DNA from 2 places in the Rhodopseudomonas parapalustris genome. Region 1 is predicted to be linked to the other one. Evidence: predicted binding sites of a transcription regulator. Region 1 holds the regulator's gene; the other holds the start of a gene.
The links. The regulator LexA, encoded in region 1, represses DNA repair genes until DNA is damaged. The targets are predictions, from matches to a motif close to TGTTCNNNNTGTGTTCNG.
Positions count from the first base shown of each region.

Region 2: the regulator LexA is predicted to act here: its motif matches at 11,315-11,332, upstream of M9H71_RS16825 (ImuA family protein).

Region 1 covers NZ_JAMKBZ010000036.1:571-15,672, reverse strand. The annotation lists gene fabZ (3-hydroxyacyl-ACP dehydratase FabZ) at 1-100, shown strand, start outside; gene lpxA (acyl-ACP--UDP-N-acetylglucosamine O-acyltransferase) at 110-952, shown strand; gene M9H71_RS22375 (LpxI family protein) at 971-1,828, shown strand; gene lpxB (lipid-A-disaccharide synthase) at 1,825-3,006, shown strand; gene M9H71_RS22365 (hypothetical protein) at 3,153-3,275, shown strand; gene gltA (citrate synthase) at 3,371-4,675, opposite strand; gene gltX (glutamate--tRNA ligase) at 4,825-6,246, opposite strand; gene M9H71_RS22350 (glutamine--tRNA ligase/YqeY domain fusion protein) at 6,409-8,091, shown strand; gene M9H71_RS22345 (ComEC/Rec2 family competence protein) at 8,192-10,462, shown strand; gene lexA (transcriptional repressor LexA) at 10,496-11,206, opposite strand; gene M9H71_RS22335 (molybdopterin molybdotransferase MoeA) at 11,383-12,594, opposite strand; gene M9H71_RS22330 (hypothetical protein) at 12,789-13,139, shown strand; gene M9H71_RS22325 (acyl-CoA thioesterase) at 13,155-13,634, opposite strand; gene M9H71_RS22320 (HAD family hydrolase) at 13,665-14,291, opposite strand; gene M9H71_RS22315 (OmpA/MotB family protein) at 14,549-15,102, shown strand, end outside.
Region 2 covers NZ_JAMKBZ010000019.1:40,802-55,903, forward strand. The annotation lists gene M9H71_RS16800 (efflux RND transporter permease subunit) at 1-2,144, opposite strand, end outside; gene M9H71_RS16805 (efflux RND transporter periplasmic adaptor subunit) at 2,301-3,539, opposite strand; gene M9H71_RS16810 (CoA transferase) at 3,758-5,155, opposite strand; gene M9H71_RS16815 (error-prone DNA polymerase) at 5,292-8,834, opposite strand; gene M9H71_RS16820 (Y-family DNA polymerase) at 8,986-10,581, opposite strand; gene M9H71_RS16825 (ImuA family protein) at 10,472-11,254, opposite strand; gene M9H71_RS16830 (putative DNA modification/repair radical SAM protein) at 11,424-12,674, shown strand; gene M9H71_RS16835 (UdgX family uracil-DNA binding protein) at 12,872-14,359, shown strand; gene M9H71_RS16840 (ABC transporter substrate-binding protein) at 14,577-15,102, shown strand, end outside.

The DNA.
Region 1 (15,102 bases):
CACCGGACGCCGTAAGACGATGTGGTGGTTTCACGGCGAGGCCAAAGTCGACGGCCAGATCGTTGCCGAAGCCGATGTCGGCGCGATGCTGGCAGATTGACGGACCTGAATGAGCACAATTGACTCGACTGCGCGGATCGAAGACGGGGCCGTAATCGGCGACGGGGTCGAGATCGGGCCTTATTGCACGATCGGCCCAAACGTCAGCATCGCCGCGGGAACCCGGCTGATCGGCCACGTCAACGTCACCGGCCACACCACGATCGGCGAAGGCTGCATCATCCATCCGTTCGCCTCGCTCGGCGGCGCGCCGCAATCGACCGGCTACAAGGGCGAGCCGACCACGCTGATCATCGGCAACGCCTGCACCATTCGTGAAAACGTGACGATGAATACCGGCACGGTCGGCGGCGGCGGCGTCACCCGCGTCGGCGATCGCGGGTTCTTCATGGCGGCGAGCCATGTCGGCCACGACTGCATCGTCGGCAACGACGTGATCTTCGCCAACGCCGCCACCCTCGGCGGTCATTGCGAAATCGGCGATTTCACCTTCATCGGCGGTATGACCGTGCTGCAGCAGTTCACCCGGGTCGGTCCCCAGGTGATGATCGGCGGCATGAGCGGCCTGCGCACCCACGTCATTCCCTACGCGCTGGCCAACGGCATCTATGCGAAGCTGGCCGGGTTGAATATCGTCGGCATGCGCCGGCGTAAGTTCACCAAGGAGCGGCTCGCGATTGTGCGCTCGTTCTTCAACGACCTGTTCCACAGCAGCGGCCCGCTCGCCGAACGGCTCGAACGGGTGCGGCCGCGCACGGCGGACGACCCGGCGATCGCCGAGATCATCACGTTCATCGACGACATCAAGGGACGCGGCGGTCGCGGCCAGCGCATCGCGCTGTGCATGGCGCGTGAAGGCGGCACGGCCGTCAACGACGGCGACGACGCCTGACCGGCCGGCGCTCCGGCCATGACCGATCCCTCGCTGCAGACAGCTAGCCCCGTCGGCATCATCGCCGGCGGCGGCACGCTGCCGTTCGCGGTCGCCGACCTGCTCGCCGCCCGCGGCTTGACCCCGGTGCTGTTCGCCCTGAAGGGGAGCTGCGATCCCCAGCGCGTGACCGGTTACAGGCATCATTGGCTGCCGATGGGGGCGTTCGGCAGGCTGCTGCGTCTGCTGCGCGCCGAAGGCTGCCGCGACCTGGTGTTCATCGGCTCCCTGGTGCGGCCGGCGCTGTCGGATTTGCGGCTCGACTGGGGCGCCATCAAAGTACTCCCGGCGGTGCTGGCGGCCTACCGCGGCGGCGACGACCATCTGCTGAGCGGCGTCGGCCGGCTGTTCGAGCGCTATGGTTTCCGGCTGCTCGGCCTGAAGGATATCGCCAGCGATCTGCTGATCCCGGAGGGCTGTCTCACCCGCGCCGCGCCGGATGCCAACGTTCAGGCCGACATTGCCAAGGGCCGTGCCGTGCTGGCGGCGCTGAGCCCGTTCGACATCGGCCAGGGCTGCGTGGTGATCGACGGGCATGTAGTCGCTGTCGAGGACACCGGCGGCACCGACGAGTTGCTGCGGCGGGTGGCGCAGCTCCGTGACGCTCGGCGGATCCGCGCCAAGCCCGGCCACGGCGTGCTGGTGAAGGCGCCGAAGATCGGCCAGGATCTGCGCTTCGACCTGCCGGCGCTCGGACCGAAGACCATCGAGGGACTGGTCGCCGCGCAGCTCGGCGGCGTCGCCGTCGTGGCAGGCCATACCGTTGTCGCCGAGCCGCAAGACATGATCGCCGCCGCCGACCGGGCGGGGCTGTTTGTGATCGGGATGCCCGCATGAGCACGGCGGCAAAGGCCGAGGATCGGGTGCGGACGGTGTATCTGATCGCCACCGAGGAGTCCGGCGATCGGCTCGGCGCTGCCTTGATGCGCGAACTGCGGTCGCGGCTCGGCGGCTCGGTGCGGTTCGCCGGCATCGGCGGTCGCAGCATGGCCGGCGAGGGGCTGGTATCGCTGTTTCCGATCGAGGAGTTGTCGATCATCGGTTTCGCCGCGGTGCTGCAACGGCTGCCGATGATCCTGAAATTGATCCGGCGCGCGTCCGACGATGTGGTCGCCACTCAGCCCGACATCCTGGTGATCATCGACAGTCCAGACTTCACCCATCGCGTCGCACGGCGGGTCCGGCGGCGCGATCCTTCGATCCCGATCGTCGACTACGTGTCGCCGACCGTGTGGGCGTGGCGGCCGGGGCGGGCGCGGGCGATGCTCGGCTATGTCGATCATGTGCTGGCGCTGCTGCCGTTCGAGCCGGCCGAATATCGCCGGCTGAAGGGGCCGCCGTGCAGTTACGTTGGCCATCCGCTCACCGAGCAGTTCGGCTCGCTGCGGCCGAACGAGGCCGAGCAGGAGCGCCGCGAGGCTTCACCGCCGGTGCTGCTGGTACTACCCGGCAGCCGGCGCAGCGAAGTCCGTCACCACGCCGCGGCATTCGGCGAGACGCTGGCGCAGCTCCGGCGCGAGGGCGTGGCGTTCGAGGCGGTGCTGCCGACCACGCCGCATCTGGAAGCGCTGGTCCGCTCTGCGGTGGCTTCGTGGGAGGTGCAGCCGCGGATCGTCGTCGGCGAGCAGGAGAAGCGCGCTGCGTTTCGGACAGCGCATGCTGCGCTGGCGAAGTCGGGTACGGTGACGCTGGAGCTCGCGATCGCCGGAGTCCCGATGGTCACAGCCTATCGGGCCGGCAGCGTGGAGATCTGGATCGCGCGCCGGGTGGTGCGTCCGGGCACAGTGATCCTCGCCAATCTGGTAATCGGCGAGGAGGTGGTGCCCGAGTTCATCCAGGAGGAGTGCGTGGCCGCCAAGCTCGCCCCGGCGGTCCGCGATCTGATCGGCGACACCGCGGCGCGGCGGCGCCAGCTCGCGGGCTTTGCAAAGATCGACGACATCCTGTCGACCGGCGAGCAGACCCCGAGCGGACGTGCGGCCGACATCGTGCTGGACGTGATGCACCAGGCCTGATTGCCGTTGGCCACCGCGATTGAAGATGGCGGTTGTTGCAATCAATTCTCAATGGATTGCAACTAGCCTGCCGACGCGTCGAAGCTCCAGTTTGCGCGTCAATGGACCGGAGAGGACGCGGACCGTCTCAACCGGAGCTCCCTCCCATGAAGAAAACCAACATCGAGTCCGCCTCGGCGCTCGATGTGCTGTTCGCGTCGGTGACTGTCGTTCACCGCAAGAAGGTCTGGAACGAGTTCCGCGCACTGCCGGACCGCGCCCGCTACTGAGCTGCGCGCCGCAGCTCCCATCAGCCGCAGGCTACAAACGAAAACGGCGAACCGCTGGAGCGGTCCGCCGTTGGTTCTTTGAGCTGCGTCGACGATCAGCCGCGTTTGTCGATCTCGACGTAGTCGCGGGTGGTGGCGCCGGTGTAGAGCTGGCGCGGACGGCCGATCTTCTGCTGCGGATCCTCGATCATCTCGCTCCACTGGCTGATCCAGCCGACGGTGCGGGCGACCGCGAACAGCACGGTGAACATGTCGGTCGGGAAGCCCATCGCCTTCAGCGTGATGCCCGAATAGAAATCGACGTTCGGGTACAGCTTGCGGTCGATGAAATACTGATCGCTGAGCGCGATCTTCTCGAGCTCCATCGCCACCTTGAGGAGCGGGTCGCCGTGATGACCGGTCTCGGCCAGCACCTCGTGGCAGACCTGCTGCATGATCTTGGCGCGCGGATCGTAGTTCTTGTAGACGCGGTGGCCGAAGCCCATTAGCCGCACCGACGAACTCTTGTCCTTCACCTTGGCGATGAAGTCTGGGATGTTCTCGACCGAACCAATCTCCTTCAGCATCTGCAGCGCAGCTTCATTCGCGCCGCCGTGTGCCGGGCCCCACAGGCAGGCGATGCCGGCCGCGATGCAGGCGAACGGATTAGCGCCCGACGAGCCGGCGATGCGCACGGTCGAAGTCGAGGCGTTCTGCTCGTGATCGGCGTGCAGCGTGAAGATCTTGTCGAGCGCGTTCGCCAGCACCGGATTGACGATGTATTCCTCGCACGGCGTAGCGAAGCACATCCGGAGGAAGTTCGCAGCGTAGCTGAGCGTGTTCTTCGGATAGATGAAGGGCTGGCCGACCGAGTACTTGTAGGCCATCGCGGCCAGCGTCGGAACCTTGGCGATCATCCGGATCGAGGCGACCATCCGCTGGGTCGGATCGTTGATGTCGGTGGAGTCGTGGTAGAACGCGGCGAGCGCACCGACCGAAGCCACCATCACCGCCATCGGGTGTGCGTCACGACGGAAGCCCTGGAAGAACCGGGCCATCTGCTCGTGCACCATGTTGTGGCGGGTGACGCGGTAGTCGAAATCTTCCTTCGCCGCCTTGGTCGGCAGTTCGCCGTACAGCAACAGATAGCAGGTCTCGAGGAAGTCGCCTTTTTCGGCGAGCTGTTCGATCGGGTAGCCGCGGTACTCGAGAACGCCGGCGTCGCCGTCGATGTAAGTGATCTTGGATTGGCAGCTCCCCGTCGAGGTGAATCCCGGATCGTAGGTGAACATTCCGGTGTGGGCGTAGAGCTTGCCGATGTCGATGACGTCGGGGCCGACTGTTCCGGTCAGAATCGGAAGATCGTAGTTCTTGTTTCCAACCGTGAGCGTTGCCGTCTTGTTGTTGGTCGTTGCGTCCATCGTGTGGTCCCCGATGTTCGTTGGCGAAACCAGCCGTATGCGCAGTGCTCTTGCGAGCGAGACTGGTTGTCTTGAAGCGCTGGCGCAAATGCGTAGCTCATTGCACTGTGCACTGCAAGGCGGCCGGACACCAGCCGTTTCCGGGGCTTTTATCCGGCCTGATCTGCGAGCCGGGACAGGCATTCATCGCGTCCCAGCACCGCCAAAACATCGAAGATTCCCGGCGATGTGGTTCGTCCGGTGAGGGCCACCCGGAGTGGTTGCGCCACGGCGCCGAGCTTGAGCCCGGCCTGTTCGGCGAACGTCCGCATCGCAGCTTCGGTGGTCGCGGCGGTCCATGGCGTGACGTCCTCCAGCGCGGCGCGGAGCCGGCCGATCAACTGCCGGGTTTCGGGCGTCAGCACCGCCTGCGCCTTCGGATCGAGCGCCAGGGGCCGATCGGCGAAGATGAACCCGGCATTGTCGAGCAGCTCGATCAGGGTCTTGGCGCGCTCCTTCAGACCGGGCATCGCCTGGGTCAGCTTGGCGCGGATCGTGTCGTCGAATTTCGCGGCGATCGCCGGACCTTGCGGCACGTATTTCAGCAGGTCCTCGAGCAGGCTCACGAGACAGTGATCGTCGCTCTGGCGGATGTAGTGACCGTTGAGACTCTCCAGTTTGGCGAAATCGAATCGTGCCGCCGAGCGGCCGATCGCCGGCAGGTCGAACGCCTCGATCATTTCCTGTGTGGTAAAAATTTCCTGATCGCCGTGGCTCCAGCCGAGACGAACTAGGTAGTTGCGGAGTGCGGCGGGCAGGTACCCCATCGCACGATAGGCGTCGACGCCGAGCGCGCCGTGGCGCTTCGACAATTTCGAGCCATCGGGACCGTGGATCAGCGGGATGTGCGCCATCACCGGCAGCTCCCACTCCATCGCATCGTAGATCTGTTTCTGACGCGCAGCATTGATCAGGTGGTCGTCGCCGCGGATGACGTGGGTGACGCCCATGTCGTGGTCGTCGACCACCACCGCCAGCATGTAGGTCGGGGTGCCGTCGCCGCGCAGCAGCACCAAATCGTCGAGGTTCTCGTTCTGCCAGGCGACTCGGCCCTGGACCTGATCGTCGATCACGGTCTCGCCGGTGAGCGGTGCCTTCAGCCGGATGGTCGGCTTGACGCCCTCCGGCGCCTCGGCCGGATCGCGGTCGCGCCAGGTGCCGTCGTACAGCTTGGCGCGGCCCTCGGCTCGCGCCTTGTCGCGCATCGCCGCCAGCTCCTCGGCGGTGGCGTAACAGCGGTAGGCCTTGCCGGCAGCGAGCAATTGCTCGGCGACCTCGCGATGCCGCGCGGCGCGCGCGAACTGGTAGACAGTGCCGCCGTCCCAATCGATTCCGAGCCATTTCAGCCCGTCGAGGATGGCGTCGATCGCCTCCTGGGTCGACCGCTGGCGATCGGTGTCCTCGATTCGCAGCAGCATGGTGCCGCCGTGCTTGCGCGCGTACAGCCAATTGAACAGCGCGGTGCGGCCTCCGCCGATGTGCAGGAAACCAGTGGGCGAGGGCGCGAAGCGGGTGACGACGGGACGGGTCATTCGAACCAATTGCAGGGAAGGGAACAGGGCCGGAGCGGCGCGCAGGGTGTATAGCAGGATCGGCGCATAACTAAAGTGCTCCGCGCGTCCCCTGGGGGTTGGCGCGGGGCGGCGGATTTGGCAGATACCCCCTTCGGTTCCGACCAGTAGGACGATTGACGAATGACCACGGCAGATACAGCGGCGGGCGAAGCAGGGCGCGACTTCATTCGCGACATCGTCCAGGCCGATCTCGACAGCGGCAGGCACCGGACCATCGTGACCCGGTTCCCGCCGGAGCCCAACGGCTATCTGCACATCGGCCACGCCAAGTCGATCGCGCTGAACTTCGGCATCGCGCAGGAATTCGGCGGCCGCTGTCACCTGCGGTTCGACGACACCAATCCGACCAAGGAAGAGCAGGAATACATCGACTCGATTCAGGCCGACGTGCGCTGGCTCGGTTTCGACTGGGGCGAGCACATGTTCTACGCCTCGGACTATTTCGAGCGGCTCTATGCCTGGGCCGAGCTGATGATCCAGAACGGCGACGCCTATGTCGACGACCAGTCGCAGGACGAGATCCGCGCCAGCCGCGGGACGCTGACCGAGCCGGGCAAGAACAGCCCGTTCCGTGACCGCTCGGTCGAGGAAAATCTCGACCTGTTCCGGCGAATGAAGGCCGGCGAATTCCCGAACGGCTCGCGGGTGCTGCGCGCCAAGATCGACATGGCGTCGGGCAACATCAATCTGCGCGACCCGGTGCTGTATCGCATTCTGCACGCGCATCATCCGCGGACCGGCGACACATGGTCGATCTATCCGAGCTACGACTATGCGCACGGCCAGTCGGACGCGATCGAGGGCATCACCCATTCGATCTGCACGCTGGAGTTCGAGGACCATCGGCCGCTGTACGAATGGCTGCTGTCGAAGCTGCCGGTACCGTCGCAGCCGCGGCAGTATGAGTTCGCCCGCCTCAACATCACTTATACGCTGTTGTCCAAGCGCGTCCTGACCGAACTGGTGCGCGGCGGCCATGTCGCCGGCTGGGACGACCCGCGGATGCCGACGATGGCCGGGATGCGCCGTCGCGGCGTGCCGCCGGCGGCGCTGCGCGACTTCGTCAAGCGCATCGGCGTGGCGAAAGCCAACAGCGTGGTCGATCTCGGCATGCTTGAGTTCTGCATCCGCGAGGAATTGAACCGCACCGCACAGCGCCGGATGGCCGTGCTGAAGCCGCTGAAGGTGGTGATCGAGAACTATCCGGAAGGCCAGACCGAAGAACTGGAGGCGATCAACCATCCCGACGATCCCAGCGCCGGCACCCGCAAGATCGCATTCGGGCGCGAGATCTACATCGAGCAGGACGACTTCATGGAGAACCCGCCGAAGAAGTTCTTCCGGCTGTCTCCGGGCAACGAAGTGCGATTGCGCTACGCCTATTTCATCAAGTGCCGCGAGGTGATCAAGAACGACGCGGGCGAGATCGTCGAGCTACGCTGCACCTACGATCCGGCAACCCGCGGCGGCAACGCGCCCGACGGTCGCAAGGTCAAGGCGACGATGCACTGGCTGCCGGCGGCGCAGTCGGTCAAGGCCGAGATCCGGATCTACAACCAGTTGTTCGCCAACCCGGCACCGAGCGCGGCGACCTTCGCCGACGATCTCAATCCGCAGTCGCTCGAAGTGCTGACCGGCGCCCGGATCGAACCGGAGACGGCGGCGAGCAATTCGGCCGAGCCGCTGCAGTTCGAGCGTCAGGGCTACTTCGTCCGCGATCGCGACTCGACGCCGGACAAGCCGGTGTTCAATCGCACCATCGGGCTCCGGGATACCTTCGCCAAGGAAGTGGCGAAGGGCTGACGCCCGATCGAGCCTGATCTCCGACGGTGCGGCGCTGGCGATTGCCGGTGCCGCTGATCTGTTCCACTGTTCGCCCGGCGGCGAAGGTGGGGGCGCGGCCTTGCAGCGGCGCGATCGAACCAAGGCACGGACATGGCCGGTCGGCGCCTCGGCCGGCACCGGCGCGCTGTTGGCGTGGGGGCTGACGGCGTGGACTGCGCTGACCGATCGGCTGCGCGTGTGGGCGCGGGCCGAAGCCGGGCCGGGGCGGCTGTTGCCATGGACGCCGGTCGCGTTCGGTGCCGGCATCGCACTGTATTTTGCGGCCGATCACGAGCCGGTCGCCTGGGTCGCCGCTGCGACCGCGGTCGGATTCGCGATCGGGACCTTTCTGCTTCGCCGCACCCGCGCTTTCGCGCCGCTGCTGCTGATCGCGGCGGCGGTGGCGGGCTTTGCCACCGCGACGCTGAAGGCGTCACGGGTTGCGCATCCGGTACTGATCACGCCGGTGTACGCCGCCAAGCTGAGCGGCTTCGTCGAAGTTCGCGAAGAGCGCGAGCGCACCGACCGCTTCGTACTGCGTGTCACCCAGATGCAGGCGGCACGCGCCCCGCCACAGCTCGAGCGGGTGCGACTGTCGGTGAAGAAGGGTAAGGCGCCTGCGGTCGGCAGCTTCGTGACGCTGAAGGCGCGGCTGCAGCCGCCGCTACAGCCGCTGCAGCCGGGCGGCTACGACTTCGCCCGCGATCTGTATTTCCAGGGTATCGCCGCGTCCGGCTTCGTGCTCGGCACGATCACTGTCGAAGCGCCGGCGCAAAGCGGAGGCTGGCGGCTGCGCTATGCCGCCGCGATGCAGGGCTTGCGCGACGCCATCGACGCGCGGATCAGAGCCGCGCTCGACGGCGATACCCGCGCCATCGCCACCGCACTGCTCACCGGCAAGCGCGATGCGATCTCGACACCGGTCAACGATGCGATGTTCGTCTCCGGACTGGGCCATGTGCTGTCGATCTCCGGTTATCACATGGCGGTGGTGGCGGGCGTGGTGTTCTTTGCGCTGCGCGCGCTACTGGCGCTGATCCCGGCGCTCACGGTGACGTTTCCGATCAAGAAGGTCGCGGCTGCCGCAGCGCTCGCGGCCGCTGCGTTCTATCTGTTGCTATCCGGCGCCGAAGTCGCGACCCAGCGCAGCTTTCTGATGACCGCGGTCGTGTTGATCGCGGTGATGGTCGATCGCCGCGCCATCACCTTCCGGACCCTGGCGCTGGCGGCGCTGATCGTGCTGGCGATTGCGCCCGAAGCGCTGGTGCATCCCAGTTTTCAGATGTCGTTTGCCGCCACGCTCGGTCTGGTCGCATTGGTGCAGATCGGGATGCCGGCGCTGTTCGCAGCAGACGACAGCTCGGTGGCGTCGCGGGTGGCGCTGTGGGGCGGGCGGGAGATCGCGCTGCTGACACTCGCTTCGCTGGTCGCAGGCCTCGCGACCATGCCCTACGCCGCCTATCACTTCCACCGCATCACGCCCTACGGCGTGCTCAGCAATCTGGCGGCGATGCCGGTGGTCTCAGCGATCGTGATGCCGGCGGGGCTGCTCGGTCTCGTCGCGATCCCGTTTGGACTCGACGCGCCGTTCTGGCGGATCATGGAATTCGGCATCGACTGGATGACCCTGGTGGCGCAATGGGTGGCGGCGCTGCCCGGCGCGGTCGGCCGCGTCACCGCATTCGGCCCCGGACCGCTGCTACTGGCCACGCTCGCGCTGGTCACGGTTGGTTTGCTGCGCACGCCGCTGCGTTGGAGCGGGGCGCTCGGCCTGATCGGCGCGATCGTCTGGGCGGCGCTGACGCTGCAGCCGGAGGTACTGGTCGCCGGCGACGGCAGGCAGGTCGCGGTGCGCGGCGCCGACGGTCGGCTCCGGCTGATGCAGAGCGGCGCCGATGCGTTCCGGCTCAAGCAATGGCTTGCCGCAGACGCCGATTCCCGCACGCCGGATGATGCCTCGCTTCGCGTCGGTGTGTCCTGCGATGCAGATGGCTGCGTCACGCCGCTCGCGGACGGGCGGCTGGTGGCGCTGTCGCTGCGGCCCGATGGATTGGCCGACGATTGCGCTCGCGCGGCGCTGGTCGTCACCGCGGCGCAGCCGCCGCCGGACTGTGCGGCGCAGGTGCTCGGCGACGATGATCTGCGAACGGGTGGAACGCTGGCGCTGCGACGAAGTGGCGACGCGCCGGCCGTGTTTGTAATCGAGGCAGCCCGGCCCAGGGGGCACAGCCGGCCATGGGCCGAAGCGGCAGCGGACGCGCAGGGCAGGCCGGCCTCGATCAGACGGCCCGCACCGGCAGCATCCGAGGATGCCACTCCGGCGCCGCAGGATCGGACGGGCGACGATTGAGAGTGATGCTCGTTGGAGACCGAACCGCCTGGCTCAGTATTTGCGGTACAGCCCGATCAGCTTGCCCTGAATGCGGACGCGATTGGGCGGCAGGATCCGCACTTCATACGCGGCGTTGGCTGGCTCCAGCGCGATCGAGGCGCCGCGGCGGCGGAACCGCTTCAGCGTGGCTTCCTCTTCGTCGATCAGCGCCACGACGATGTCACCGGTGCTGGCGACGTCGTTCCTCTGGATCAACGCCATGTCGCCGTCGAGGATACCGGCCTCGACCATCGAGTCACCGCGTACTTCGAGCGCGTAATGTTCGCCGCTGCCGAGCATGTCGGCCGGCACGCTGATGGTGTGACTGCGGCTCTGCAGCGCTTCGATCGGCGTACCGGCGGCGATCCGGCCCATCACCGGAACCGCGACGCTGCCGCGATTATGATCGTCTTCGGCCGGCTCCGGGCTCGGCGGCCGAACCTTGCCGAGATTGCCTTCAATCACGCTCGGGGTGAAGCCGCGGCGACCGCCGCTGGGCATGCCGCTGGTATCGGGGAGTTTGATGACTTCGATGGCCCGGGCGCGGTTCGGCAATCGCCGGATGAAGCCGCGCTCCTCCAGTGCCGTAATCAGGCGGTGAATGCCCGACTTCGAGCGCAGATCGAGCGCATCCTTCATCTCGTCGAACGACGGCGGAACCCCGGCTTCCTTCAGCCGCTCGTTGATGAATTTCAACAGCTCAAACTGCTTGCGCGTCAGCATCGGCGATTTCCCATTCGGCGACGACCGGCCGGTTCGAGGTGCGTCTCGGTTCGGACGACGAGTCTGCGTAACAGCCTCATTATCGCCGAATCTCGAAAACAAATCATGAACGGACACTATATGTTCGGGGTGTGTTCCGCAACCTGTTAATCGAACGCCAGGAATTTCACGGGTCGTTATAGCGGGAGCTTAAGGATGACGCAGGGGGAGCCGGCCTGCGCGGGCAGCGCGAATGCCGGACGGACGATCAGCGCCTCGGCCGCCGCGAGCCGTGCCAGCAGCGAGGAGTCCTGGCTGTCGACCGGAGTGGCGACCTGCCGGCCGGCGTCGTCGCGTGCCAGATGGGCCCGTAGATAGTCCTCGCGGGTGTCGTTGGCGGCGAGGTCGGCACCGAGCAGAGCCGACTCGCGGATGTGCGTCGGCTGGCTCATGCCACTGAGCGCGCGGATCAGCGGCACCATGAACAGCACCGCACAGACGTAGGACGACACCGGGTTGCCCGGCAGGCCGATCACCCGCATCGCGCCGAGATGGCCGTGCATCATCGGCTTGCCCGGGCGCATCGCGATTTTCCAGAACGCGATCCGGGTGCCTTCGGCCTCCAGCGCGTCCTTGACCAGATCGTGGTCGCCGGCCGAGGCGCCGCCGGTGGTGACCAGCAAATCGACTCCGAGATCGCGGGCCTGCCGGATCGCCGCCCGGGTCGCTTCGAGCGTATCGGCGGCGATCCCGAGGTTGATCACCTCTGCGCCCTCGGCCTGCGCCAAGGCGCGCAGCGCGTAGCCGTTGGAATAGACGATCTGGCCGGGGGCGGGCGCCGTTCCCGGCATCACCAGCTCGTCGCCGGTGGCCAGCAGCGCCAGCCGCGGCCGACGGTGCACCGGCAGCGCGGCGTGGTTCATGCCGGCGGCAAGAGCAAGGTCGCGGTCGTTGAGCCGGTGGCCCTGATGCAGCAGCACCTGGCCTTCGCGAAAGTCGACCCCTGCGGGGCGGATGTGGCGGCCGAGTCGGACGGCTTCGTTGACCGTGACGTGGTCGCCGTTGCGCAACGTGTCTTCCTGGATCACCACCGCATCGGCGCCCTCGGGGACGACGCCACCGGTGAAGATCCGCAGCGCTTCGCCCGCGCCGATGCCGACCGTGGCAGGGCGGCCGGCGGCGATCTCGCCGATCACCCGCAGCGTCGCCGGCGGCGCCGCGACATCGGCGGCGCGCACGGCGTAGCCGTCCATCGCCGACATCGGCTGCGGCGGCTGGGTGCGGAGCGCGGCGAGGTCGCGCGCCAGCACGCGGCGGTGGGCATCCTCGAGCGCGACCATCTCGATGTCGAGCCCGCGCGCGCCGGCCAGCACCGCGGCGAGCGCTTCGTCGACCGGCATCAAAGCCATCGGGCTCCTCCCTTGCAGGCGAATGAGAATCGAACCGTCCCGATCCGGCTTTAGGTGGCGCGCCGCGACCACGCAAGGCCGCAGCGCCATCGCGGCGCCCCGCGACCTGCCGCCGCGTCGTTCGAAATCATTATTGTCGAACCGTCGCGTCCGCCTGTACCACGTTCCCGGCATCGAGCGGACGGAGCGGGCAGATGGAAGACTTTCCGAAATGGTTCCTGCGGATCATGGTCGTGGTCGGCATCATCGCGTTCGGCTCGGTGTATTGGATGCGCCACGACTGGAGCAAAGGCTGGGCGCCGTCGTTCAACGCCGACGATTACGGCCCGCCGAGCGCGTCCGCGCCTGGAGCCGCTGCACCCGCGGCGCCCCCCGCAGCTTCGACACCGGCGACCACGCCGGCTGCGGCTCCGAGCGAAGCCGCGCGGCCCGCTGCTGCGCCGAGTGGGCAAGCCGGCCGCGCCTATGTGCCGTGCCAGCCGATCGGCCGCACCGCCAAGGGCGAGCTGGTGTATTCGATGGATTGCCGCAACCCGCCGCAGTAACGCGGCGCACCGACGTCAGGCGGACGGCGATGCGTCGTCCGCCTTGATCATCACCGGCAGATAGACGCTCGAGAACTCCGGCGGCAGGCGACGGGGCCGGCCGCTGCTGAGCTCGATGCAGACGAGTTGCCAGCGTCCGCGCATGATGGTGGCGCCGTCGCGCAGCCGGATGAGCTGGAAGCGCCGTTCCATCACCAGCTTGCCGTCGCTGCCATAGATCCAGGTTCCGAGCAGCAGCTCGTCGCCCAAGTGACTCGGCAGCAGGTAGTCGTATTCGCCGCGGCGGATCGCCATCGCTCGGTCGATCCGCTGCCAGTCGGCGAGCGACAGGCCGAGCGCTTCGGAATGCGCCCAGCCGACGCTGTCGCACCAGCGCACATAGACCGAGTTGTTGGTGTGATTGAGACCGTCGATATCGGTCGCCGCCGGCGTCATCGGCAGCGTGAACGGCGCGGGATGATCCCAGGCGAGATCGGCGGCAGCGGTGGTCATCATCACGTCTCGTCGGTCGTTGGTTTCGCGCGCTTACAGCCCAAGCTGATCGAGCGTGCGGGCGACGTCGTCACTGGAATGCACTTGCACTGCGTGCAGTCCGCGCTCGCGCGCTGCTTCGACGTTTTCCGCCAAATCGTCGAAGAACACAATGCGCTGCGGCGCGATGCCAATCGCCTTGACGACGTAATCGTAGGTCTCGCCGTTCGGCTTGCGCATTCCGATCCGCGACGACAGAAACATTTCGCGGAAGTGCACCAGCAGCGTGGCGTAGTGCTGAGAGAAATGAGCGATGTGCGCATCGTTGGTGTTGGACAGCGCGTATAGCGGCAGCTGCTTGGCGGCGCGGTCGAGCAACGGCGCGATGCCGGGCATCTCGCCGATGAAGATCGCATTCCAGCCTTCGCGCAGCTGCGCGTCGCTCAGCGTCAGTCCGAGCGCGGTCCTTACCGCGGCGAAGAACTCGGCGTCAGTGACGTGGCCGGTCTCGTAGCGATGGAAGGTGTCATCCTGCGCGAGCGTCGCCATCAGCGCGTGTGGATCGCTGCCGAGCTCGACGGCCCAGGCCTTCAACGTGCGACGGAGATCGTAGTCGATCACCACGCGCCCGAGATCGAACAGCAGCGCATCGGCGGCGCCGGGGGTGAGGGCGGCGGTCATGTTGAAGCCTTGTCGGTGAGAAGCGTTGATGTGCAGTTTGGTGAGACATGCGCATTTTGGTTAAAGAATGTTATAGACTGACGAAACCGTTTGGTAATCCGCAGCCGCTAAGATCATCGACGCTGCGAAGCGCATTTTTCTGCAACCATTCTCCATCATGTGCGGTATCGCGGCGCCGAATTTGATCAGCGGCATCCGCGCATGCGTTTCGAACGTTCCGTGTTGTTGTACCTCATGACCGCGTCGGGGCGATCCTGATGAAGGGCAGTGGTGGGCGCCTGTCCTCGGGCAACAACAAGAAGAAGGTCGAGGAAGCTCAAGCCACTCAAGGCTGGATCGTCACCTTCGCCGACCTGATGGGGCTTCTGGTCAGCTTCTTCGTCATGCTGGTGTCGTTCTCGACCCAGGATCTGCGCAAGCTGCAGATCGTCGCGGGTTCGATGCGCGATGCGTTCGGCGTGCAGCAGAATTCGCGCTTCGCCGGAGTCCTGGAGACCGACGGCGTTCCGGTGCAGGGCAAGGTCAAGAGCAAGAACAACGTCGCGCCCGACCAGGCCAGCAACACGCCGAATCTGGAGGAGTCCGGAGGCTCCGGCAGTGCCGCGTCGCACGCCAAGGCCGAGCGCGAGTTCGCGCTGGCCTCCGCCTCGCTGCGTCAGGCGCTGCGGGACGTTCCGGAGCTGGCAGAGGTCTCCAAGAACGTGGTGTTCGAGGAGACGCCGGCGGGGCTCAACCTCGAACTCACCGATCAGGACGGCCGGCCGATGTTTCCGGACGGTTCGGCGACACCTTACGAGCGAACCCGCAAGCT
Region 2 (15,102 bases), on a different contig from region 1:
AGATCCTTCACGCCATCCACCGTCGCCAGCACCGCCTTGATCTGGTTGGCCGTCTCGGTGAGCGCCTTGAGATCGTTGCCGTACAGCTTGATCGAGTTCTCACCCTTCACGCCGGACACCGCTTCGGAGACGTTGTCCTGCAGATATTGCGAGAAGTTGAACTCGACGCCGGGGAATTTCGCCTGCAGTTGCTTCAACATCCGCGCGGTGAGTTCATCCTTGTCATGACTGCCCGGCCACTGCGAGGCGGGCTTCAGCGGCGCAAAGAACTCGGCATTGAAGAAGCCAGCCGCGTCGGTGCCGTCGTCGGGGCGGCCGTGCTGCGACACCACCGACTCGACTTCCGGGAAGCTGGCGATCAGCTTGCGCATCTGGTTGACGTAGCCGTTGCCCTCGGTGAGCGAGATCGTCGGCGGCAGTGTCGCGCGGATCCAGAGATTGCCCTCCTCCAGCTTGGGCAGGAATTCGAGCCCGAGGAAGCGGGTGGCGATCACCGTGGTCAGCACCAGCCCGACCGCGCCGGCCATCACCAGCGGCCGGTTCTTCACCGCCCAGCCGAGCCACGGCATGTACAGCTTGTGCAGCATCCGCATCAGCCAGGTCTCGGTCTCCTTGACGTGATGCGGCAGGATGATGGCGCTCAGCGCCGGGGTCACCGTGAAGGTCGCCAGCAGGCCGCCGGCCAGCGCATAGGCGTAGGTCCGCGCCATCGGGCCGAAGATGTTGCCCTCGACGCCGGACAACGTGAACAGCGGCAGGAACGCCGCGATAATGATCGCTGCGGCGAAGAAAATCGAACGCGACACGTCGGCGGCGGCCGAGCGGATCGCGTGCTTCTTCATCCCCATGATGGTGTCGGCGGAGATCTCTTTGCTCTCCTCGGGCGACAGAACCGTGGAGTGCGACAGCCGTCTGAAGATCGCCTCGACCATGATCACGGTGGCGTCGACAATCAGACCGAAATCGATCGCGCCGACCGACAGCAGGTTGGCGGACTCGCCGCGCAGCACCAGGATGATCACCGCGAAGAACAGCGCGAACGGAATCGTCGCGCCGACGATCAGAGCGCTGCGCAGATCGCCGAGGAAGACCCATTGCAGCAGCACGATCAGCAGGATGCCGACCACCATGTTGTGCAGCACGGTGTGGGTGGTGGTGTCGATCAAATCCTTGCGGTCGTAGATCCGCTCGATCCGCACGCCGGGCGGCAGCACGCCGGAGGCGTTGATCTTGGCGACCGCCTGCTCTACCCGCGCGATCGTCGGCGAGCTCTGCTCGCCGCGCCGCATCAGCACGATGCCCTGGACGATGTCGTCGTCGTTGTTGATGCCGGCGATGCCGAGCCGCGGCTTCTCGCCGACGCTGACCTTGGCGACGTCCTTGACCAGCACCGGATTGCCGCCATTTGAGGAAATCATGGTGTTGGACAGATCGTCGATCGAGCGGATCAAGCCGACGCCGCGCACCACTGCGGACTGCGCGCCGATGTCGACGGTGTTGCCGCCGACGTTGATGTTGGAATTGGAGACCGCCTGCAGCACCTGCGGCAGCGTCAGGCCGTAGGCGATCAGCTTGTTGAAATCGACCTGGACCTCATAGGTCTTGGTCTTGCCGCCCCAGCCGGTGACGTCGATCACGCCGGGCACGGCGCGGAAGCGGCGCTGCAGCACCCAGTCCTGCAGCGTCTTCAGATCGAGCACGCTGTAACCGGGCGGACCGACCAGCCGATAGCGGAAGATCTCACCGATCGGGCTGAGCGGCGAAATGCCAGGCTGGGCGTTGCCTGGCAGCGGCGGCAGTTGCGACAGCCGGTTGAGCACCTGCTGCAGCGCCTGCTCGTAGGTGTAGTCGAACGAGAACTGCAGTTTGACGTCGGACAGGCCGTACAGCGAGATCGTCCGGATCGTCTTCAGGTTCTTGATGCCGGAGACCTGGGTTTCGATCGGGATGGTGATGTAGCGCTCGATTTCTTCGGCCGAGAGCCCTGGGCTCTGGGTGACGATGTCGACCATCGGCGGGGTCGGATCGGGATAGGCTTCGATATTGAGATGTTCGAACGCCGCCACGCCGCCGGCGAGTACCAGCACGAACAGGGCGAGCATCAGGAAACGGCGGTTGACCGCGAATTCGACGAGGCGGCCCATGGACCGGACCTTTCAAGGGAGGCCGAGGCTGCGAAATGCGGGTCCGGCGGGTGTGTCGATCATCGGCGCGGGCGGTTCCAACGAACGGTGCGACGACGGGCAGAAGGCAGGCACGCCGGCGGAAGAGCCGCGCGGCGCAGGACGTCGGAGCGCGGCTTACCCGGTCGCGGCGCGATCGATGAACAGGCTGCCCTTGGTGACGACTTTTTCGCCCGGCCGCAGATTGCCGATCACCTCGACGAGGTTACCGGCCGACAGGCCGGGTTTCACGGTGCGCAGCTCGATCGAGCGGTCGTCGTGGGCGACCCACACCCGCACCTGATCGCCTTCATAGATCAGCGCCTGGCGCGGCACGCCGACGGCCGGATGATCTGACGGCGAGAAGATCGTGACATTGGCGAACATTTCCGGCTTCAGCAGACCGCCGGGATTATCGATGGTGGCGCGCACCGTCAGCCGGCGGCTGGTCGGATCGATCGCGGCGGCAACGTAGTCGATCCGGCCGGTCAGCGTGCGGCCGGGCAGCGCCAGCACCTTGAAGCTGACGTCCTGGCCTTCTTCGACGTCGGCAGCTTCGCTCTCGCGCACGAAAGCAGTGAGCCACACCGTCGACAGATCGCCGATCATGTAGACCGGGTCGCTGGCGCCGGCGTTGACGTATTGGCCCGGACCGACCTTGCGCTGCACCACAGTGCCGGCGATCGGCGCCGCGATGGTGGTCTCCGGGTTGATGTTGCCCTTGTCCTGGAACGCCGAGATCGCGGCCTCGCTGAGGCCGAGAATCCGCAGCCGGTTGCGCGCGGCTTCGAGGGCTGTGGTAGCCGACTGGAAATCGTTCTGTGCGGTGATCAGCGTCGCCTGCGCCTGCTGATAATCCTTTAGCGGCACCGCCTTGCCCTCGAACAGATCGCGGGCGCGCTTGTCCTGGAGCTGCGCCAGTTCGAGCTGCGACTTGGCCTTGTTCAGCGCGGTCGAGGCGGTGATGAAATCGTTCTGTGCTTGCACCGTGTCCGGCGCCTCGATGGTGAACAGCGGCTGGCCCTTGGCGACGTGGTCGCCGGGGCGCGCGAGCAGCTTGGTCACCCGGCCCGCATAGGGCGAGAACACCGGCGTGGCGCGGTCCTCGTCGATCGCGATCTTGCCTTCGGTGACGTGCTCGGCGCGGAAGCTGCGGTCGCTCACCGGCTCGATCGTGAGGCTGGCCCATTCGGCCGGCGTCGGGGTGTAGCGATCGGCGCTACGCCGCGACTGGCTGGAAATCTCGGTGTGGCCGCGGTCGGCCTGTTTGGCCTGATACAGCTCGTAGCCGCCGATGGCGGCGCCCGCAGCGACGCAAACGGCTGCGATCAGCCATGTGCTGCGACGATTCAGAGTTCGAAGAAATTGTTCGCGCATGCCTACCCTGACCCCGGCTTGATCGCCGCGTTGCCTCCCTGACGGCTGATAGTGCCCGAATCGTGGCCAGCGCAAAGTGAAAACGGCAAAACTGCGCTTAGCACCGATCGATGACACCTGCGCGTCAGCCGTCCGCCGAGGCGCGCGCCCCTGTGCGGAGCCTTTAAGAGTCCCATCCTGAACGGCACATTAACCGCAGGAACCGCGGTGCGGATCGCTCAGCCACGCGCCGGCCAGACTGCCGGATCGGTCCCCAGCGGCACGGCCGGGCGCGTCCACGCGGCCGGCGTCGCGCTCAGCTCCGCCGCATGGCGCACCGCACGCAACGTGCCGAAGCCGGAGCCGGTGACATCGAGATACGGCGCCGCCGCCTCCGGGCTGATATCGGGCGTGGCCAGACCGTGCGGCAGCCGCCCCATCTCCCACAGCCATTTGCCGGTTCGCGCAAGCGACACCTGGACGTGCCAACTACCGCCCTCGCGCGCCTGGCGAGCCTTCGCGATCATCGCACCGAACGCCATCAGATAGCCGGTGGCGTGGTCGAGAATCTGCATCGGCAATTCCTTCGGCCCGGTGATGCCGGCTGCCTGCCCCTCGGCATGGTTGAAGCCGGTGGCGCATTGCACCAAGGAGTCGAAACCGCGCCGCTCCGCCCAGGGGCCGGAGCGTCCGTAGGCGGATAGCGAGACGTAAACGATACCCGGATTGATCGCGGCAGCCTGCTCCGGCGAGAAGCCGAGCGACGCGAGCGCATGCGGGCGATAGCCCTGGCTGAAGATATCGGCCTCGGCGAGCAGCGCGCGGAAGGCAGCGTGGCCGTCTTGCGTGGTGAGATCGGCGAAGCTCGACAGCTTGCCGCGGCCGGTGTCGATCACCAGCCACGGAATCGACGGCAGCTTCGGACTTGATACCAGCATCACGTCGGCACCATGCGCCGCCAGGGTGCGGCCGGCCACGGGGCCGGCGATCACCCGCGACAGGTCGAGCACGCGCAGGCCTGCGAGCGGCCGATTGCCCGCGGGCCACGGCTTCGGCGCCGCGTCGCCAATCTTGCTGATCTCCACCAGCGGCAACGCATCGAGCACCGCGGCCTGCGGCAGCGTCTGCCATTCCTCGCGCGAGCGCATCAGCGCCACCACGCCGCCGGCCGCATAAGCAGCGCTCTCGAACGCTTCGCCCTCCCACTGCAGCAGCGCGGCCTGCACCGCGTCGCGAACCGGCTCGCAGGCCAGCCCCCTGCAGACCGCATCACGATGATGCGGAAAGTTGGTGTGCAGCCGGACATAGCGGCCGCCCTTCACCTGATACACGCCGGCGAGCGGATCCCAAGCGGGCGGCGGCGGCTCGTCGTTCCTGCGCAAATAGCGTTCGGAGCGGCACTCGATCGCGGCGTGGCGCATGTCGACGCTGACGCCCTGCACCTGCCCGCTCCGCATCGCCCAGATCTCGGCCGCCGCCAACCCGCTCGCCGCGATCGCCACCTGCGCCGCAGCGTCGACGCGAAACGACGACGGCAACTGCGGCTCGTCGCCAATCAGCGTCACGCGCTCCAGCGCGGCGGGGTCGGCGCCGACGGAGGTCCAGAGATCAGCAAGCAGGTCGCGGGGAGTTTGCATGGCGTGTAGTTCCTCGAAGTGTTGTTATTCGCCTGATGGCAGAGACGTCCAAGCCACACCGCCGTCATACGCGGGCTCGACCCGCATATCCATCGCCTTTGGATGAGCCCATTTGCATAGCGTCATCCTGCTACAATCAATGAAAATCCCTTGACGGCGGCAGGATGCGGACGTCGCGGGGGTGGCGATGGCGTTGGGCGGGGGCGTCGGGCGTGTCGCGGCGGTCGCCGTTGAGGGCTTCATAGCCACGCTTCTCGGAGGTTAGTTGCTCGTAGAGGTCCGCGCCGTCCGGTAGCGCCGGGCGGACCAGACCTTCGGCGAGGCGGCCCATCTCGACGCTGCGATCGATCAGCCGCTCGGCGACGAGATGCACTACGCCTTCCGGGCTCGCCTGGACCTTGCCCTCGACCAGGATCAGCCGCGCACCCATCACTTCCTTGCGATATTTCTCCATCACCGCCGGCCACACCACGATGTTGGCGATGCCGGTCTCGTCCTCGATAGTCATGAAGATCACACCATTGGCGCTGCCCGGCCGCTGCCGCACCAGTACCACGCCGGCGCAGCTCACGCGCCGACCGTTGCGACGCGTGTCCGACACCTCGCGACAGGTCACCACCCGCTCGGCCGCGAACAGCGCGCGCAGGAATTCCAGCGGATGGCCCTTCAGCGACAGCCGCACCGTCTGATAATCGGCGACGACGTGCTCGGCCATCGGCATCGCCGGCAGCGGCGCGGCGCGCTCGTCCTGCTGCTCGCGCGCGCTGGCGGCTTCGAACAGCGGCAGCGGCACGTCGTCAGGCAATCGCCGCACCGCCCACAGCGCGGCGCGGCGATCGAGCCCGAGCGAGCGGAAGGCATCGGCATCAGCCAGCAGGATCAGCGCCCGTTTCGGCAGCGCGGTGATGCGGGCGAACTGTTCGAGCGACGTGAACGCCCCCCTCGCCCGCGCCGCGACGATGCGCGCCGCCCAATCGTCGCTCGGCGCTTCACCAGCTTCCAGGCGCACCCGCTCCTCGTCCGGATCGGCCCAGCGAAACCCGTCGATCATCCGGAATCCGAGCCGCACCGCGTGATGCCTGCCGCATCGCTCCTCGAGCGTGCACTGGCCTTCGCTGAACGACACATCGACCGGCCGCACCTCGACGCTATTACTTCGCGCATCGCCGACGATCTGCGCCGGCGCGTAGAACCCCATCGGCTGCGAGTTCAGTAGCGCGCAGCAGAACGCGTCGGGGTGCTCGCACTTCATCCAGGCCGAGACATAGACCAGCTTGGCGAAGCTGGCGGCGTGGCTTTCCGGAAAGCCGTAGGAGCCGAAGCCCTTGATCTGCTCGAAGCAGTTCTTGGCGAAGGTGGCGTCGTAGCCACGCTTCACCAGATTGCCGATCATCTTGGCTTCGAACTTGCCGATCGTGCCGACATTGCGGAACGTCGCCATCGCGCGGCGAAGCTGATTGGCCTCGTCGGGCGTGAAATGCGCCGCCTCGATCGCGATCCGCATCGCCTGCTCCTGGAATAACGGCACGCCGAGCGTCTTGCCGAGAATCTGCCGCAGTTCGTTCTTGTCGCCGGCTTCCCCCGCCGGTGACGGATACACCACCGGCTCCTGCCCGTTCCGCCGCCTTAAGTAAGGGTGCACCATGTCACCCTGGATCGGGCCCGGCCGCACGATCGCGACTTCGATGACGAGATCGTAGAAACATTTCGGCTTCAGCCGCGGCAGCATGTTCATCTGCGCTCGGCTCTCGACCTGAAACACCCCGATCGACTCGCCGCGCTGGAGCATTTTGTAGACGGCGTTGTCATCCTCCGACTTGATGTCGGAAAGCTGGAACCGCACGCCCTTGTGCTGCGCGATCAGGTCGAAGCCCTTGCGGATGCAGGTCAGCATGCCGAGCGCCAGCACGTCGACCTTCATCATCTTGACGGCGTCGATGTCGTCCTTGTCCCACTCGATGAAGGTGCGATCCGCCATCGCGGCGTTGCCGATCGGCACATAGCTGTCGAGCCGATCCTGCGTCAGCACATAGCCGCCGACATGCTGCGACAGATGCCGTGGAAAGCCGATCAGCTCGGTGGCGAGTTCGACCGCGCGGCCGATCATCGGGTTGTGCGGATCGAGCCCGGCCTGACGCACCTGCATCTCGCTCACGCCCTTGCCCCAACTTCCCCACACCGTGTCGGCGAGCGCCGCCGTGACGTCTTCGGACAAGCCCAGCGCCTTGCCGACGTCGCGGATCGCCGAGCGCGGCCGATAATGGATCACGGTGGCGACGATCGCGGCGCGATGCCGGCCATAGCGCCGATAGATGTACTGCATCACCTCTTCGCGGCGGGAATGCTCGAAATCGACATCGATGTCCGGCGGCTCGTCGCGTTCCTCGGAGACGAAGCGCTCGAACAAAAGGTCGATCTCGGTCGGATCGACGCAGGTGATGCCGAGCACGTAGCACACGGCCGAATTTGCCGCCGAGCCACGGCCCTGGCACAGAATATTTTGCGACCGCGCGTAGCGGACGATGTCGTGCACGGTGAGGAAATAATGCGCGTAGCCGCGCCGTTCGATGATCGCCAACTCCTTGGCGATGGTGGCGCGCAGTCTGCCGCTGATGCCGTTTGGAAAATACTGCTTGATGCCCTGCTCGGTGAGATCCTGCAGATGCGCTTGCGCGGTTTTGCCCGGCGGCACCGGCTCGTCGGGATAGTGATATTTGAGTTCGTCGAGCGTGAAGCTGATACGGTCCGCGAACCGTAGCGTTTCGGCGATCGCGTCCGGATCGGCGCGGAACAGCCGCGCCATCTCGGCGGCCGGCTTCAGATGCCGCTCGGCATTGCCTTCGAGCCGGCGCCCGGCCTTGTCGATGGTAGTCTTTTCGCGGACGCAAGTCAGCACGTCCTGCAGCGCGCGCCGCGCGGCGTGATGATACAACACGTCGTTGGTGGCGATGCACGGCACCCGCGCTGCCGCCGCGATCCGCCGCAGCCGGCCCAGCCGACGCTTGTCGTCGCCGCGATAATACGGCGAAAGACCGAGCCAGACGGAGCCAGGATTGAGTGCAGTGACACGGTCCAGCGCGGTGGCAATCGCTTTGGTCTGGAAGCGATAGGCCGGCATGACGACCAGCAATATCTTCGAATGACGCCCCGTAACCTTTCTACCGTCATGCCCGGCCTTGTGCCGGGCATCCACCTCTTGCTGACTCAATCGTAGCAAAGGTGTGGATGGCCGGGACGAGCCCGGCCATGACGGCGTGGGGACCTGGTGAATGGAGGCCGAACGTTGATTCATCGAGGCCGAAGCCTCGTGCACAAAAGCTTCCAGATCCGCAAACGTCAGATCGCACTCGCCCTTCGCCGCGCGCCGCTTGCCGGCGCTGAGCAAGCGGCAGAGGCGGCCATAGGCGGCGCGATCGGTCGGATAAGCCAGCACGTCGGGCGTACCATCGGCGAAGCACAGCCGCGTCCCGATCAGCAGCTTCGGCTTGTGGATCAGCTCGTCGTTGGCGAGTTCGCTATAGGCGCGGACCACGCCGGCCAGCGTATTACGATCCGCAACGCCGATCGCGTCGAGCCCGAGCCGGCTCGCTTCATGGACATAATCCTGCGGATGCGAGCCGCCTTCGAGGAACGAGAAATTGGTGGTGACGCCGATCTCGGCGTAGCGCTGCACGCTCATGGGCGTCTCGTCTTAAAATTGAAGCGACAAATCCGTCATTGCGAGCGAAGCGAAGCAATCCAGAAGCGCCGTACACTGGGCGCCTGGATTGCTTCGTCGGCTTCGCCTCCTCGCAATGACGGGGAGAGGCTGTGCACACACTCGCCATCCCTCACGCGAACAGCCCGTGCATGTACCAGTGCGGCTGGCCGCTGCCGCCTACTTCCGGCATCACCTCGCTGCCGTACAGGCCGTCGCGATACAGCCAGAACCGCGCGCCGGCTTCGTCCTCGATCCGGAAGTAATCGCGGGTCAAGCCGGGCTCGGTGGCGCGCCACCATTCCATCGCGATCCGCTCCGGTCCTTCGGCGCGGGCGACGCGATGGAGGACGCGGCGCCAAGTGAACTGCGCCGGCGGGCCATCCGGCACGCCGGCCAGCACTTCGATCGGCTCCGGCGGCTGCAACAGCCGCAAGGGGCGCAGCGGCGGCTCGTCGGCGCGCGCCGGCCACGGTGCATCGCTGCCATCCGGCGGACAATGCTGCACCGGCACGGCAAGCGCGGCGCGCTCCGGGATATGGGTGTCCTGCGGCAGATAGCGTACCACCCGACGCGCGCCGAGCCGCGCCGACAGCATATCGGCCAGCAAGGCGACGTCCTCGGCCTGATGCGCCGTGGTGTCGAAACCGCGCTGCGCTTCGGTGACCGCCACGCTGACGCTGGCGGCGAGCCGGATAAGATCGAAACCGAAGCCGGGATCGAGCGGATCGTTCAGCGCATCGAGCTTTTCGGCGAACAGCCGCTGCACCACCTCGACCCGCGTCACCGGCTGGCCGGTCTCGACGCAGATCGAGCGCACTGCCCCGTCGCTGCGGAAGAAGCTGGCGGTGAGCTGCCGCGCTCCTTTGCCGCTCTTCTCCATCGCAGCGATCAGCAGTTTCGCCAGCGTCAGCAGCGTCGGCAGAATGACATCGAGAGTCGCGACCGGTTCGGGAAAATTCTTGTCGACGACGTAGTCCGGCGCGGGCCGCCGCGGTGAGATCGGCGCATCGTCCTCGCCGGTCGCCTGACGCAGCACCGCGACGAAGCCTTCACCGAACCGAGCCGCGAGTTCGGACGGCTGCCGCGCCAGCACCTCGCCGACGGTCTTGAGCCCGGCGCGGCGCAGCCCGCGCACGATTCCATCATCGACGCCGAGCGCCGCCACCGGCAGCGGCGCCACCGCGCGCGGCTCGTCGCCCGGCGCGACGATCAGGCCCGAGCCGCCGCGGGTCAGCGCCCGCGCCGCCACCGCGGTGCCGGCGATCGCCGCGCTGACCGCAAAGCCTTGCCGCGTCAACGCAGCGGTCAGCGTGTTCAGCAACTTGGCTTCGTCGCCGAACAGATGCGCGCAGCCGGTGATGTCGAGCAGCAGCCCGTCGGCGCCGTCGAACGCCACCAGCGGCGTGAAGCGGTCGCACCAGTCGGCGATCGCATTCAACAGCGCCGCATCGGCGAAGGGATCGTGATCGACGACGTCGAGCGCAGGATGCATCGCCCGCGCGGTGGCGAGCGGCATTCCGGGGATCACCCCGCCCCGGCTGGCGCGCGCATCACATGCCACGACCACCAGCGCGTTGTCGCGCTTGGCAGCGACGACGCGTAGCAGGCGCGGCGCTTCAGCCAGCGAGCCGCCGCTCGCTTGAGATTGGCGCTCGAACCGATCGGTCGACAACCTCGGCAGCCACAGGCCGAGAATGCGTCTGCGGTTCACGGAAGCGGCACGCATCACAATTCCATTCCATGATCCAACGGCCGGTTGGGCCGTGACGGTTACGAAGCAGCGAAGTCTCGAACACCGGAGCGCCCCAATCCTCGCTCGGCGGCGAATGCGCCGCGCGCACCACCCAGCGTGTCTCCGCGGTGGAGGCCTGCGGCGCGGCGGCGATCCGCAGCATCAAGGCCGTGACGCCGGACTGCTGCGCCGCCAGTGTCAGTTTCCGCGACGCGACGGCATCGAACGCGCGGGTCTCGCCCCACAGCTCGGTGATCACCGCGCCGAGGCCATTGCAGGCCAGCGCATCGGCCGCAGCGCGCAGTGCGCTGTCGGCATCATGCGCCTGCACCATCACCAGGCGACGCGGATCGAGCCCGAGTTCGGCCAGCCCCGCCATCGCCAGTTCGCCGTTTTCACGCGCGGAAAAATCCTGGCGGATCCACAACAGGTAGCGCGCCTCGGCGAGCAGCCGCGCCACACCGGCGATGAAGCCAGTCGCCGCTGCGGCGTGACGGCCGTCGCAGAACACCTCGTGCAGCGCGCCCTGCACCAGCCCGCCGTGCAGCGTCGCGTCGGCGTCCGCATGGCCGAGCGGCACGCGGCGCAGCGTCTCCGCCGTCCCGCTTTCGAGCCGGTCGATTTCGCCCTGCAGGCGCGCAAGCATGCTGTGGCGGGCGCTGTCCATGCGCCGTTCCTTTTTCCGTTGCCGTTTTTCCGGATTCGATGAACCCGTTGCCGGCCCATTTGTTCATGATATGTTCTAATAAATCCCTGCCTTGGTGCGGAGTCAATCGGGATCGCACCGAGGTCTTGCGGCATTTTTTTTCGCGAGATGAATCAAGGAGATTCCAAGCATGGACGTGCAGCGCAAGCTGGCCATCCTGGCGGACGCGGCGAAATACGACGCCTCCTGCGCCTCGAGCGGGACGGAGAAACGCGACAGCCAGGGCGGCAAGGGGCTGGGCTCGACCGCGCCCGGCATGGGCATCTGTCATTCTTACTCGCCGGACGGCCGCTGCATCTCGCTGCTCAAGGTGCTGCTGACCAATGCTTGCGCCTATGACTGCCTGTATTGCGTCAACCGTGCCTCGTCGAACGTGCCCCGTGCCCGCTTCACCGTCGATGAAGTCGTGCGGCTCACGCTCGACTTCTATCGCCGCAACTACATCGAGGGGCTGTTTCTGTCTTCGGGCATCATCCGCAGCGCCGACTACACCATGGAGCAGATCGTCGAAGTCGCGCGGCGCCTCCGGGAGGAGCATCACTTCCGTGGCTACATTCATCTGAAGACGATTCCGGAAGCCGACGATGCGCTGATCGCCAAAGCCGGCCGCTATGCCGACCGGCTCAGCATCAATATCGAGGTGCCGGAGGAGACCAGCCTCGCACAATTGGCGCCGGAGAAGAACGTCCGCGCCATCCGTCGAACCATGGGGCGGCTGCGGCTGAAGCTGGATGAAGCGACCGAGGCAAAGGCCGAGGTGCGGAAGACCCTCACCCGCGCCAAGCCGCCGCGTTTCGCGCCGGCCGGCCAAAGCACGCAGATGATCGTCGGCGCCGACAGCGCCACCGACCAAACTATCCTGAACACCTCCGCCAATCTCTACGGTTCGTACAATCTGAAGCGGGTCTATTACTCGGCGTTCAGCCCGATCCCGGATTCCAGCCGGGCACTGCCGCTACAGGCGCCGCCGTTGGTGCGCGAACATCGGCTGTACCAAGCCGACTGGCTGATGCGGTTCTACGGCTTTGAGGCCGGCGAGATCATCGATCCGGTTGCCGGAATGCTGTCGCTGGAGATGGACCCGAAGCTGGCCTGGGCGCTGCGCCACCGCGAGCGCTTTCCGCTCGACGTCAACCGCGCCAGCCGCGAAGAATTACTGCGCATTCCGGGTTTCGGCCGCAAGGCGGTCGATCGCATCATCGATACCAGGCGCCACAGCGCGATCCGCAGCGCGGACCTTTCGAAACTCCACATCCCACGGAACAAGGCACTGCCGTTTATCGTTCTCCCCGACCACCGTCCTCCGGCTTACCAACTCGACGGCACAAGGCTGGCGGAGCGGTTTCGGCCGAAGGCGCAGCAACTTGGATTTGGGTTTTGACGCATCGTCATTGCGAGCGAAGCGAAGCAATCCAGAAGCTTTAGTGCAAGGAGCTGGATTGCTTCGTCGCTTCGCTCCTCGCAATGACGGGGATAGGTGATTAGCTAAAAGCACCGTCGTCATCCTGAGGTGTGAGCGAAGCGGCACCGCAGGATGACAAACTAACGAATTGAGAAGGGAGAAATCGAATCACCACCATGCATCGCATCCGGCTCGACAGCGACACCGATTTCGACGGCTGGCGCACCGCGGCGCGGGAGCTGGTGCTGGCGGATGTGGCGCCGGCGGATATCACATGGAGCGTGACTGGCGACGAGCCCGAGCTGTTCGATGCGGCGGGGCTGGCGCCAGATGCCGGGTCCTTTGCTGAAACGGCTGCGCCGTTCACACATTCTGCCCAATCGCCTCGCCCCGCGCAGACCTTCAACGTCCCTGCCAGCTTCGTCGAGCTGGCGCAGACCGCAATCCTGCACCGCGATCCACAGCGCTTCGCCTATCTGTATCAGTTGCTGTGGCGGCTTCGCACAAATCCCGAGCTGATGCAGATCGCCACCGATCCCGACATTGCGCGGCTGCAGGCAATGGCCAAGGCGGTGCGGCGCGACGAGCACAAGATGCATGCCTTCGTCCGCTTCCGCGAGATCGGCCGCGAGCCGAAGTCTCGCTATGTCGCCTGGTTCGAGCCGGAGCATCATATCGTCGAGCTCGCCGCGCCATTCTTCGCGCGGCGTTTCGCCGACATGGAATGGTCGATCCTGACCCCCGACGTCTGCGCGCATTGGGACGGCCACAGAGTCGCGATCACGCCCGGCGTCAGCAAGGCGATGGCGCCATCGGACGATCGCCTCGAACAAACCTGGCTCACTTACTACGCCAGCATCTTCAACCCGGCGCGGCTGAAGAGCAAGGCGATGCAGGCCGAGATGCCGAAGAAGTATTGGCGCAATCTGCCCGAAGCGGCGCTGATCAAGCCGCTGATCGACCACGCCGAGCGCAAAGCGCAGGCGATGGTTGCAGCCGCGGCGACCGCGCCGAAGAAGCCGCAGCGACAGGAGCAGCCGATGACGAAAGCCGTGCCGAACGCCGACACGCTGGCGCATCTGCGCGAGGAGGCGCAGGGTTGCCGTGCCTGCGAGCTGTGGAAGGACGCGACCCAGATCGTGTTCGGCGAAGGCCCGCCGCACGCCATTGTGATGCTGGTCGGCGAGCAGCCCGGCGACACGGAAGACCTCGCCGGCAAACCGTTCGTCGGCCCGGCCGGACAGATGCTCGACCGTGCGCTGGCGGAGGCCGGTGTCGATCGCAGCAGGACTTACGTGACGAACGCAGTGAAGCACTTCAAATTCGTCCCGCGCGGCAAGATCCGCCTGCATCAGAAACCGTCGACGCTGGAGATCAAGGCATGCCGGCAATGGGTCGAGCGCGAGCTCGCCGCGCTGCAGCCGCTCCTCGTGGTGGCGATGGGCGCCACCGCAGCGCAAAGCGTGCTCGGCAAAATTACCCCGGTCAACAAGACCCGCGGCCATCTGATCGACCGCAACGACGGCCCACAGGTGCTGGTCACCGTGCATCCGTCCTATCTGCTGCGCCTGCCGGACGCCGAAGCCAAAGAGCGCGAATACGCCCGCTTCGTCGCCGACCTGAAGATCGTTGCTGCGCATCTGAAGAAGGCGCACGCGGCCTAGCTTCAGTGTGGCGCGCCGATGACGCCGCAATGTTTTCGGCTGAGCACCTCCGTCGGGCAGGTATTTATTTCCACTAGACGGAATGGACTCGAAATTCGGTAACCGTCGCAACTCGCACGGGTTGAGCAACCGTGCCGAACCGGCTAACCCTCGCTGCACTGCCAACGCTGCACTGCAACGTACGCCGCAAGACCAACAACAACACGCGAGGAATCCGATGTCTGCCCTCTCCCGTTCCATCGCCGCCGTCGCGGCCGTCGCGCTGCTGTCCGCCACCGGCGGACAAGCGTTGGCGCAGAAGAAATACAGCCCCGGCGCCAGCGACACCGAAGTCAAGATCGGCAACATCGTGCCCTATTCGGGTCCGGCGTCGGCTTATGGCAGCGTCGGCCGGGCGCAGGAAGCCTATTTCAAGATGATCAACGACAAGGGCGGCATCAACGGCCGCAAGATCGTCTACATCTCCTACGACGACGCCTATTCGCCGCCGAAGGCCGTCGAGCAGACCCGCAAGCTGGTCGAGAGCGACGAAGTGCTGTTCATGTTTTCGCCGCTCGGCACGCCGTCGAACACCGCGATCCAGAAGTATCTCAACGCCAAGAAGGTGCCGCACCTGTTCCTGGCGTCGGGCGCCACCAAGTGGAACGATCCGAAGCACTTCCCGTGGACGATGGGTTGGCTGCCGAACTACCAGAGCGAAGGCCGGATCTACGCCAAGTACATCCTGAAGGAGAAGCCGGACG